One region of the Dyadobacter sp. CY327 genome, then DNA from elsewhere that is predicted to be linked to it. Evidence: riboswitches for the same ligand, from Rfam matches in the RefSeq annotation. Region 1 holds a riboswitch; the other holds the start of a gene.

Region 1 (4,538 bases):
CATGGGCGTTTTGCCGCCGGTTTCAGATCAGTTACTGAGCGAGCCGGTGATCATTTGCAGGCTGGCGAAAGCTGTTCTGGGCCGGAAAAGCCAGATTAACTGGGACATTTACGCCGAAGATTATGACGTAATCCGCGCTGACATTGAAAGGACAATTCCAGGCTTTGATAACTATAATGAGCGCGTCCGCGTGCCAGGCGGTTTTTATTTACCTAATTGCAACCGGGACGGGTATTTTGACACATTGTCTGAAAAAGCGCATTTCAACATCGGCAAGCTATTTGATCCCGAACTGAAAGAGGATGAGCTGATGATGATGACCATCCGCAGCCACGACCAGTTCAACACAACGATTTATGGCCTGAATGATCGTTATCGAGGCATTCACAACGAGCGGCGCGTGATTTTGATGAACGAAAATGACATCACAAAACGGGATTTAAAAAGCGGCGATCTGGTGGATTTGTATAACCATTATGACGGCATTGAGCGGGTTGCGTACAAGTTTGTCGTAGTCCCCTACCCGATTCCGGAAGGTTGCACAGCCACTTATTTTCCCGAAACGAACGTCCTCGTTCCCATTAACAGCGTGGCAGACAAAAGCAACACGCCAACTTCCAAACTGGTTATTCTCACAATTCGCAAGCATTTAAGCGCATGAGCCATCAAAACGGAGTTTAAAAAGATTCGACTTGGAGGATGATGCTTTTTGAAACTTAACATTGAGCTAACACCGCTGACCGAAACTAGCTTTAATTTTCGAATCTGCTTTGGACCATGGTTCAGGGTAAATTCAGGTTAATGTGTTCTTTTTATATAAGTCCAAAATTAAAAAAATGAAAAAATTCTTATCCATTGTTGCAGTTGGTTGGCTTAGTCTGACCGCTTTTGAAGGCATGTCTCAAAATAAAAACAAAGTTATAGCGCACCGTGGGGCGTGGAAAAATACCGGCGTAACCGAAAATTCTATTGGTGCATTGGAGCATGCCATCAAACTGGGCTGCTATGGTAGTGAATTTGATGTGCACATGTCGGCAGATTCGGTCATTTATGTGCTTCATGACCATTCGATTAAAGGAACGCATATTGAAAAAACCAATTCCCAGGAGCTTTCCCAGATCAAATTAGAGGATGGAACGGCATTGCCAACATTGGAAGCTTACCTGAAAGCGGGCGCAAAACAGAAGAAAACACGCCTGATCCTGGAAATCAAAACTTCTTCGATGGGCAAAGAACGCTCGCTAGCACTGGCTACCAAATGTGTGGAAATGGTAAAAAAATTGAAAGTGGAAGGCATTACGGATTACATTGCCTTTGATTTTGATGTTTGTAAAAAAGTAAAAGAACTGGCTCCGAAAGCACACGTGGAATATCTGAACGGAGACAAAACGCCGGATGAAATTCAAGCCGCAGGACTGGATGGCATCGATTACAACCAGAATGTGTTGAAGAAAAAGCCAGAATACATTGCGGATATCAGAGATAAAAAACTGACAACCAATGTCTGGACGGTGAATGACGAAGAATCTATGAAATGGTTTCTTGAAAAAGGCGTCGATTACATCACTACAAACGAGCCGGAATTGCTTTTGAAAATAACAAAATAGCATGACTATAACGCAAAAAGCGCCGCCCGGAGAAACCTCTGAGCGGCGCTTTTTTATGTCTTAATGTTCCCTAAGTCTTAATGTTAGATACTAATGTTCAGATCTTTGCGGTTTGCAATTTGCCATTCGTTTCCTGCCACGCCCTGATCACTTGGGTAAGCTGCTTATATTCAATAAGAAAGCCATCGTGGCCATATAACGAATCGATTTCCTGGAAAACAGCGTCCGGAATGTGCCTCGCCAGGAATTGTTGCTCGGATAATGGGAACAGCAAATCGGATTTTATGCCTAATACTAATGTTTTGGCCTTAACCAATCCCAATGCGTGCACAATTCCGCCGCGGTTCCTGCCAACATTGTGAGAATCCATGATCTTGGAAAGCACCCAGTAAGAATAGGCATTAAACCGCTTCACAAACTTATCGCCCTGGTATTGCTGGTAGGACGATGCCCGGAAATCATCGATCTGATCCGGATTATCACGCGCCTGAGTAAAATTATAGGTGTCGTAATTTCTGTATGATAGCAATGCAATGGATCGCGCGGCCCGCATGCCCATGCTTCCGGCCTCGTCCGTGCCATCATTAAAAGTTGGGTCCGCCTCAATCGCCATCCGCTGCGACTCGTTAAAAGCAATGCCCCACGGCGAATGCAGTGCATTGGAGGCGATCAGGATCAGTTCTTCGAAAAGATCGGGCACTTCCACCGCCCATTCGAGCGCTTGCTGGCCACCCAGGGAACCGCCAATGCAAAGCTTTATCTTCTTGATTTCCAGTTCCTGCCGCAGCAGATCCATAGCACCAACCACATCACGAACTGTGATAGTCGGAAATGATCTGTAAAAAGGTTTATGCGTCCGGGGATTAATGCTCAGCGGGCCCGTAGAGCCATAAGCCGAACCCAGGACATTCACGCAAACGATGAAATATTTGGCTGGGTCAAAAAACTTATCGTCCCCTACCAGGCCATCCCACCACTCGGCCGCGTTGGAGCTGCCCGTTAATGCATGACAAATCCAGACAATGTTGTTGTTTTCAGCATTCTGCGTTCCATAAGTGGTGTATGACAGTTCGAAGCCTGGCAATTCACCGCCCATTTCCAGCGCGTAGGCGTAAGGATATTTAAATGTTTTTTGTTCCGCTTGCATAGTGCCAGAGCACAGGTTTTAATTCAAAAATTTAACAGACTGTCCCGTGGAATGCACAGGGCAGATGCGAGAATAAAGCCATCCGGCTTACGGAAATTTCTAACTGTAAGTTCACGCGAATTGAGTTTATATCTCCTAATAACTTAGGTGGGAATTAGCACCTTTCTCCATTGTGGTAGCAGGTTGCCAGAGGTTCATTGAGCCCATTCTCTCGCCTCTTCTTTATAAATCAATCGCACACAAGGTGAAGCAACTGACTTGATCCTGCAATATTAAGCGCAGATGCCTGAAAATGCAAACAAAAGCACAAATTCTATTTTGCAGGGCATCCAGGGAGGTTTATCTTTGCCCATCCATGATACTGCGTTCGATGAAAAATTACTTGTTCTTCTTTTGTTTTGTTTGCCAAAGTGCCTTTGCCCAACTGCCCGCTCCCGACCAACTTTCCAAACACGTTTACAAGCTTGCATCCGACAAAATGCAGGGCCGCGGAACCGGAAGCAAGGAAAACCAAAAAGCGGCCGGATATGTAGCTGCTCAATTCAAAAAACACAAGCTGCAACCGAAGGGGACCAACGGATTTTACCAACCATTTACGGCCAAAGTGCGGCGCGTGGTTGTTACCGACAGTCTGCGCGAGACGAATAATGTCATCGGCTTTCTGGATAATGGAGCTGCAAATACCATTGTCATTGGCGCTCATTTTGATCACCTGGGGCTGGGCAGACAAGGAAGCTCGAAAGCAGAAAAGCCGGAAGGGCAAATTCACAACGGGGCCGATGATAATGCTTCGGGCGTGGCAGGCTTGCTGGAACTTGCGCGATATTTTTCCAAAAATGATGTCAAAGAACCCTATAACTTTCTCTTTATAGCATTTGGTGCCGAAGAGCTGGGGCTGCTGGGATCGCGTCATTTTGTTAACAATCCTACATTACCATTGGAAAAAATCAATTTCATGACTAATATGGACATGATTGGCCGGTATGATGCCAGCCGCGGCGTTGGGATCGGCGGTTACGGGACCAGTGATGCCTGGCCGGATATATTTAAAGATGTGAAAAGCGATACCAAGTTTTTTACGGACAAGGCCGGAAGCGGCGGCTCGGATCATGGGTCTTTTTATGCCAAAAAAATTCCGGTGCTTTTCTTTCACACAGGCGGCCACGACGACTATCACAAGCCTACGGACGATCCGGAAAAAATCGATTATAATGCAGCTGCCGGCATTCTGCGCATTCATATACAACTCATTGAGAATGCGATGAAACTGCCTAAGCTGACATTCACCACTGTTATATAACCACTCACATTTGTACGGATTCATAGCACCCGCTTTCACGTATGGTTCACCGCATGTTTCACCAGAGGACTTGTATGGGACGCTGTTTCGTGATATCCAGCACAGCCATATTTTTGAAGATTCCAAAACTTTCGCCGACGCGATTCCGCTGGAAGACCCGGTTCTGATCATTGAAAGATATCACCAGGAACAGGACCGGCCCGGATTCGACTTGCAAGCTTTTATCAGTCAGAACTTTCGAATGCCTGCACATATCAAGTCTACTTTTGAGGCCGATAAGAGCTCGTCAACGTCGGAAAACATTGGCAGATTATGGGAGGTGCTCACGCGCCAGCCCGAAAACCAGGAACGTGGCGGCTCCCTGATCCCGCTTCCCTTTCCTTATGTGGTGCCGGGCGGGCGTTTTCGCGAGATTTATTATTGGGACAGCTATTTTACAATGCTTGGCCTGAAAGAATCCGGACGAACGGATCTGATCGAGAGT
Region 2 (4,538 bases), on a different contig from region 1:
TAAAAGAGTGCGGCCGTAGGCATAGGAGGCTTTTCGAGCCCGCCAACGCTCTCTTCGTCCCTATCCACATAACTGTTGTAACCATTACTAGCCGGGTAAATCAGCAGATGAATGATCAAAAAAGCGAAGAGTGCATGATGATGCACAACCGTATCTGCCTGACTGTAAGCAAACAGAAACAACGGCATCAGAAAAAAGGAAAAAGGAATCCGCAGAAGTTTAATTGTATTGCCATCAATGCCCATGGCCTAATTTAAGAAAAAAAATTTTGAACATTTGAGGCTGTCACAGATACAATATACTTTCTGCCAGGAACACCATTGTGCCGGAATCGGTTAAAGAGGAATAACAATTAGTCATACCAGAAAAATAAAAGATCATGCAAGCACAAAGTAAAGCACCTTCCACCCTCATGGTGGTATTGGCTTTTGCCACCGTTTACATCGTATGGGGATCGACTTACTTCTTCATTCAGCGGGCGCTGGAAGGTTTTCCGCCGTTTTTCCTGGGCGCTTTCCGCTTCATTATTGCAGGGCTTATTATGCTGGCGTGGAGTGTTGCACAAGGTGAAAACGTGTTCTCGCTCAAAGCGATCAAACCTGCGATCATTACCGGACTTTTGTTGCTTTTTATCGGCAATGGCATTGTGATATGGGTTGAGCAGTTCCTTCCCAGCGCAATGGTCGCCATTATGATTTCCTCATCTCCACTCTGGTTTATCGTCCTGGATAAACCGAAATGGTCTGAAAATCTTAGCAACAAATCGACGATTGTAGGTCTGTTGATCGGTTTTGCCGGGGTAGTGCTGTTGTTCAGTGAAAAAATAATGATTTCGATGTCGTCCATGAACAGTTCGCGCGATCTGTTCGCGATGGCGCTCGTCGTTTTTGGCTCCATGGCCTGGGCTGGTGGTTCTTTGTTTTCTAAATACAAGTCAGGCACCGACTCGGCAAGTGTCAATTCAACCTGGCAAATGCTGGCAGCCGGATTTGCTTTCCTTCCAGGCAGCATTATTTCGGGCGAACTGGCGACCCTGAATCTTGCATCCATTCCGATGGAAGCCTGGCTATCAACATTATATCTGATTATTTTTGGGTCGATTGCCGGTTTTGGAGCATACGTCTGGCTGCTGAAAGTCCAGCCGGCAACCAAGGTTAGCACTTATGCCTATGTAAATCCCGTCGTAGCAGTCCTTTTGGGGATATTTTTTGCAAACGAATCTATTTCTGTCCTGCAAATAGTCGGGCTGGTCATTATTCTCGGCAGCGTGTTGCTGATCAACCTGCATAAATATCGCAAGCCAAAACAAGTCGTATCCGCTTATTGATCTCTTGGAGGAGTGTGAGCAGTTAACACAAGGAAGCTTCTGTGATCTGCTCCACCTCCGAAATGTCCCTGTTTCTTTTGATCAAATTAAGGATACGCTCAAAATCAATAAGTTGTGAAGCTTCGAAGGCAATGACGCCTACGAAAACTCTTCCCTTGCTGATAAAGTTAAGGTGTTTGATCCTTGCACCATTAAACGATTCAACAATCGATGTGATCTTATGGAGACTTACAGCACTTCTGTAAATGATTTTGAGAAAGAAAATTTTGCTCATTTTAGTACTTTTTATCGTGGCTAATAATTGAAGAACCAACGGCTCAATGCGTTAATTCCAGACGGAAACGTGCCTGGCCGCGTGATGCAGGATCGGCATTATAAATGTTTACAACGGCCTGCACAATGTGATCAATCTCATCGAATGTGTTGAATTTGCTAAACGAAAAACGGACATTTTCTTTATCCTTCTGACAAGGAAGCGCGCTGATCACGTGCGAGCTGACCTGACTGGAACAAGCGCTGCCGCCAGAAACTGCAATACCCAGATTATCAAGACTTTTAACCAAACTGCCCGCAGCCAAACATGGGAATGAAACGTTCAAGATGTTCACCAGGCTGTTTTCAAGAGAGTGACTTTCGCCATTATAACAAATGCCGTACACACCACTGATCGCCAGTTTGGAGACCATATATTGCTTCAATTTGCTAACTACGGAATGGTTGCTGTCCAGGTCGCGGTATGCCACCTCGAGCGCTTTGGCAAGCCCTACAATGCCAGTCACATTTTCTGTCCCTCCACGCTGTCCTTTTTCCTGGCCTCCGCCAAAAATTTGCGCATGAATGCGGTGTTTTTTATTGATATAGATAAATCCGGCGCCTTTCGGTCCATGGAATTTGTGGGCGGAACCCACCAGAAAATCGATAGGCGTCTGGGTCAGATCGATCCATTGCTTCCCGATTGTCTGGGTGGTGTCCGTAAAAAAAATGGAATCATAACGTTGAGCAAGTTTACTTATCGCGTGGATATCTGTCAGGTTTCCAATTTCATTATTGCCGTGCATCAGGCAGATCAATGTCTGTGGATTGGCTCTTAAAAGGTTTTCAAGATGGTAAAGATCAACATTGCCGCGCTCATCCAACTGCACAAAACTCGTTTCGATATCACCCGATTTTTCATGTTGGAGAATGGTTTGCAAAACGGCCTTGTGTTCAATTTTACTTGTCACGACATGGCTAATGTCATATTTCGCAATCGCACCGGATATGGCGAGGTTGATGGCCTCGGTGGCTCCGGACGTAAAATATATTTCTTCCGCAGAAGCATTTAAAACCTTCGCAACCAGCTTCCGCGAATCTTCTATCGCATCTTTCACCTTCCGTCCTGCCCAGTGAGTGGACGACGGGTTGCCGAAGCTGGCGGCAAAAAATGGAAGGATCGCTTCAATCACTTCCGGATCCAGTGCAGTTGTGGCGGCGTTATCACAATAAATTTCCATGTTGATCTAAGTGTTAAATGTTATCAGTTTATTGATTCCAAATGCCGCACCTTGCCTGGATAATCGTAACAATTCCGCCAAAAACGAAACCGTAACGAACATACACGGACAAGCCTCTGGCTTTCCTTAACTCGATTGTACTCTGTTACTCCGGTGGTTGGATTCTCAGATTTATCATTAGAATTAGGTTGGGGCACCTTAAAAAGTCATAGGTTGCCAGAAGATCATAGAGCCTAACCTCTCCCTTCCTTCTTTATAAATCTACTAATTCGATAGACAAAGATGTAATAAAGATTTTAAAGATCCAAAAAGAGCGAAAAATTTCTTTGAGAAAATTCTTGATGCGCAGATTACCCGCCGTTTATTTGGTTTCCGGATAGCCTTTTTGGAGGAGCATGGCTAGTTCATTGACCGTGATAATGTAGGTGCTTTCTTTGGCGAGGTTTGTGAATTCGTTGGGGTCTTTTTGGTGGTCGTATAATTCCACGCCGGCTTTTCCTCCATCCCATTCCGTGTAACGGAAGCGCTCCGTTCTTACGCTGCGACCAGTAATTTTATTCCGCCGAACTTGGGTGTAAGCAGCTTTATCCCAAATGCCGTCCGGGTTTTTGAGTAATGATGTCAGACTTTTGCCGCCGAGTTTTTGGGTAGGCATCAGTCCGCAAAGCTCAGCCAATGTTGGGTAAATGTCCAGTAATTCCACCGTCCTGCCCGATGCCTTTCCTGCGGTTCCGCCAGGCACTGAGATGATTAATGGAACGTGCGCAGCATTTTCGAAAAGGCTTTGCTTCATCCACTGGCCGTGCTGGCCTACATTATAACCGTGATCGCTCCACAAAACGATGATCGTTTTATTGGTCAGTTTCAACCGGTCCAGTTCGTCCAGCACCCTTCCTACTTGCGCATCCACGAATGAAATTGACGCATAATAGGCCCGTAACGCCTCTTTCCTTTGTGCTACTGAAAGGCCTAAATGTGCCGGTTTGGTGGAAATTGCTGCTTCCGGAACGTCGTCAAGGTCATTTTGAATTTCTTTCGGAAGCGGGATTGATGCCAGTGGATATTGGTCAAAATATTTTTTTGGCGCTACGTAAGGGGAGTGCGGGCGATAAAAACCAACTGCCAGGAAAAATGGCCCGGCCTTCTTTTCCTTCAATAATTTGATAGCCTCGCTGGCGACCATTCCGTCTGTCTGCTCTTCATCCGCTCCCTCGCTTGCATGCCAGGCAAGTGCGCTGCCCAAGCCTTGGTCCGGCGTAAGATTTTTGACTAGTGATTCTTCGGTTTTGTCACGCCCTTTTGGATTGACTTTGCGATCCCAGGAAATAGGATCGTCCAGGCCGTCTGTCCCGATCTGGCCCGGAACGCCATAATGATAGATTTTCCCGACCCGGGCGCTGTAATATTCATTGTTCTTAAATAGCTGCGGCAATGTCACCACGTTGGGAAGATTCTTACGGAAGTGTGTTTGCAGTTCGTAGACCTTGGTAACATCAGGCCGCTGGCCAGTTAGCAGCGAAGAGCGACTCGGGCTGCAAAGTGGGAATTGAGTGTAAGCTTTGTCAAATTTCACCCCGCGTTTAGCCAGGCGGTCAATGTTTGGCGTTTTGACAAATTTGTTTCCATAACAACCTAAATCTGTGTTTAAATCATCAACTGCGATAAAAAGAACATTCAACTTCTTTTCTGCCTTGCCTTTTTCGTCTTCTGCGGCGTAA

The links. A riboswitch is a leader RNA that binds a small molecule or an ion and turns the genes downstream of it on or off. The one in region 1 is predicted to bind S-adenosylmethionine.
Region 2: linked by a shared signal. The riboswitch ahead of LZG74_RS08955 (cysteine desulfurase family protein) and the one ahead of metX (homoserine O-acetyltransferase) in region 1 are both predicted to bind S-adenosylmethionine.

The regions. Positions count from the first base shown of each region.
Region 1 is NZ_JAJUXJ010000004.1:429,537-434,074, forward strand. Features, by position in the region: gene LZG74_RS13415 (FdhF/YdeP family oxidoreductase) at 1-661, shown strand, start outside; gene LZG74_RS13420 (glycerophosphodiester phosphodiesterase family protein) at 837-1,607, shown strand; gene metX (homoserine O-acetyltransferase) at 1,705-2,754, opposite strand; SAM riboswitch class I at 2,878-2,985, opposite strand; gene LZG74_RS13430 (M20/M25/M40 family metallo-hydrolase) at 3,125-4,054, shown strand; gene treA (alpha,alpha-trehalase TreA) at 4,065-4,538, shown strand, end outside.
Region 2 is NZ_JAJUXJ010000001.1:2,131,687-2,136,224, reverse strand. Features, by position in the region: gene LZG74_RS08970 (UbiA family prenyltransferase) at 1-245, opposite strand, end outside; gene LZG74_RS08965 (EamA family transporter) at 380-1,327, shown strand; gene LZG74_RS08960 (hypothetical protein) at 1,350-1,601, opposite strand; gene LZG74_RS08955 (cysteine desulfurase family protein) at 1,645-2,820, opposite strand; SAM riboswitch class I at 2,989-3,082, opposite strand; gene LZG74_RS08950 (sulfatase) at 3,182-4,538, opposite strand, start outside.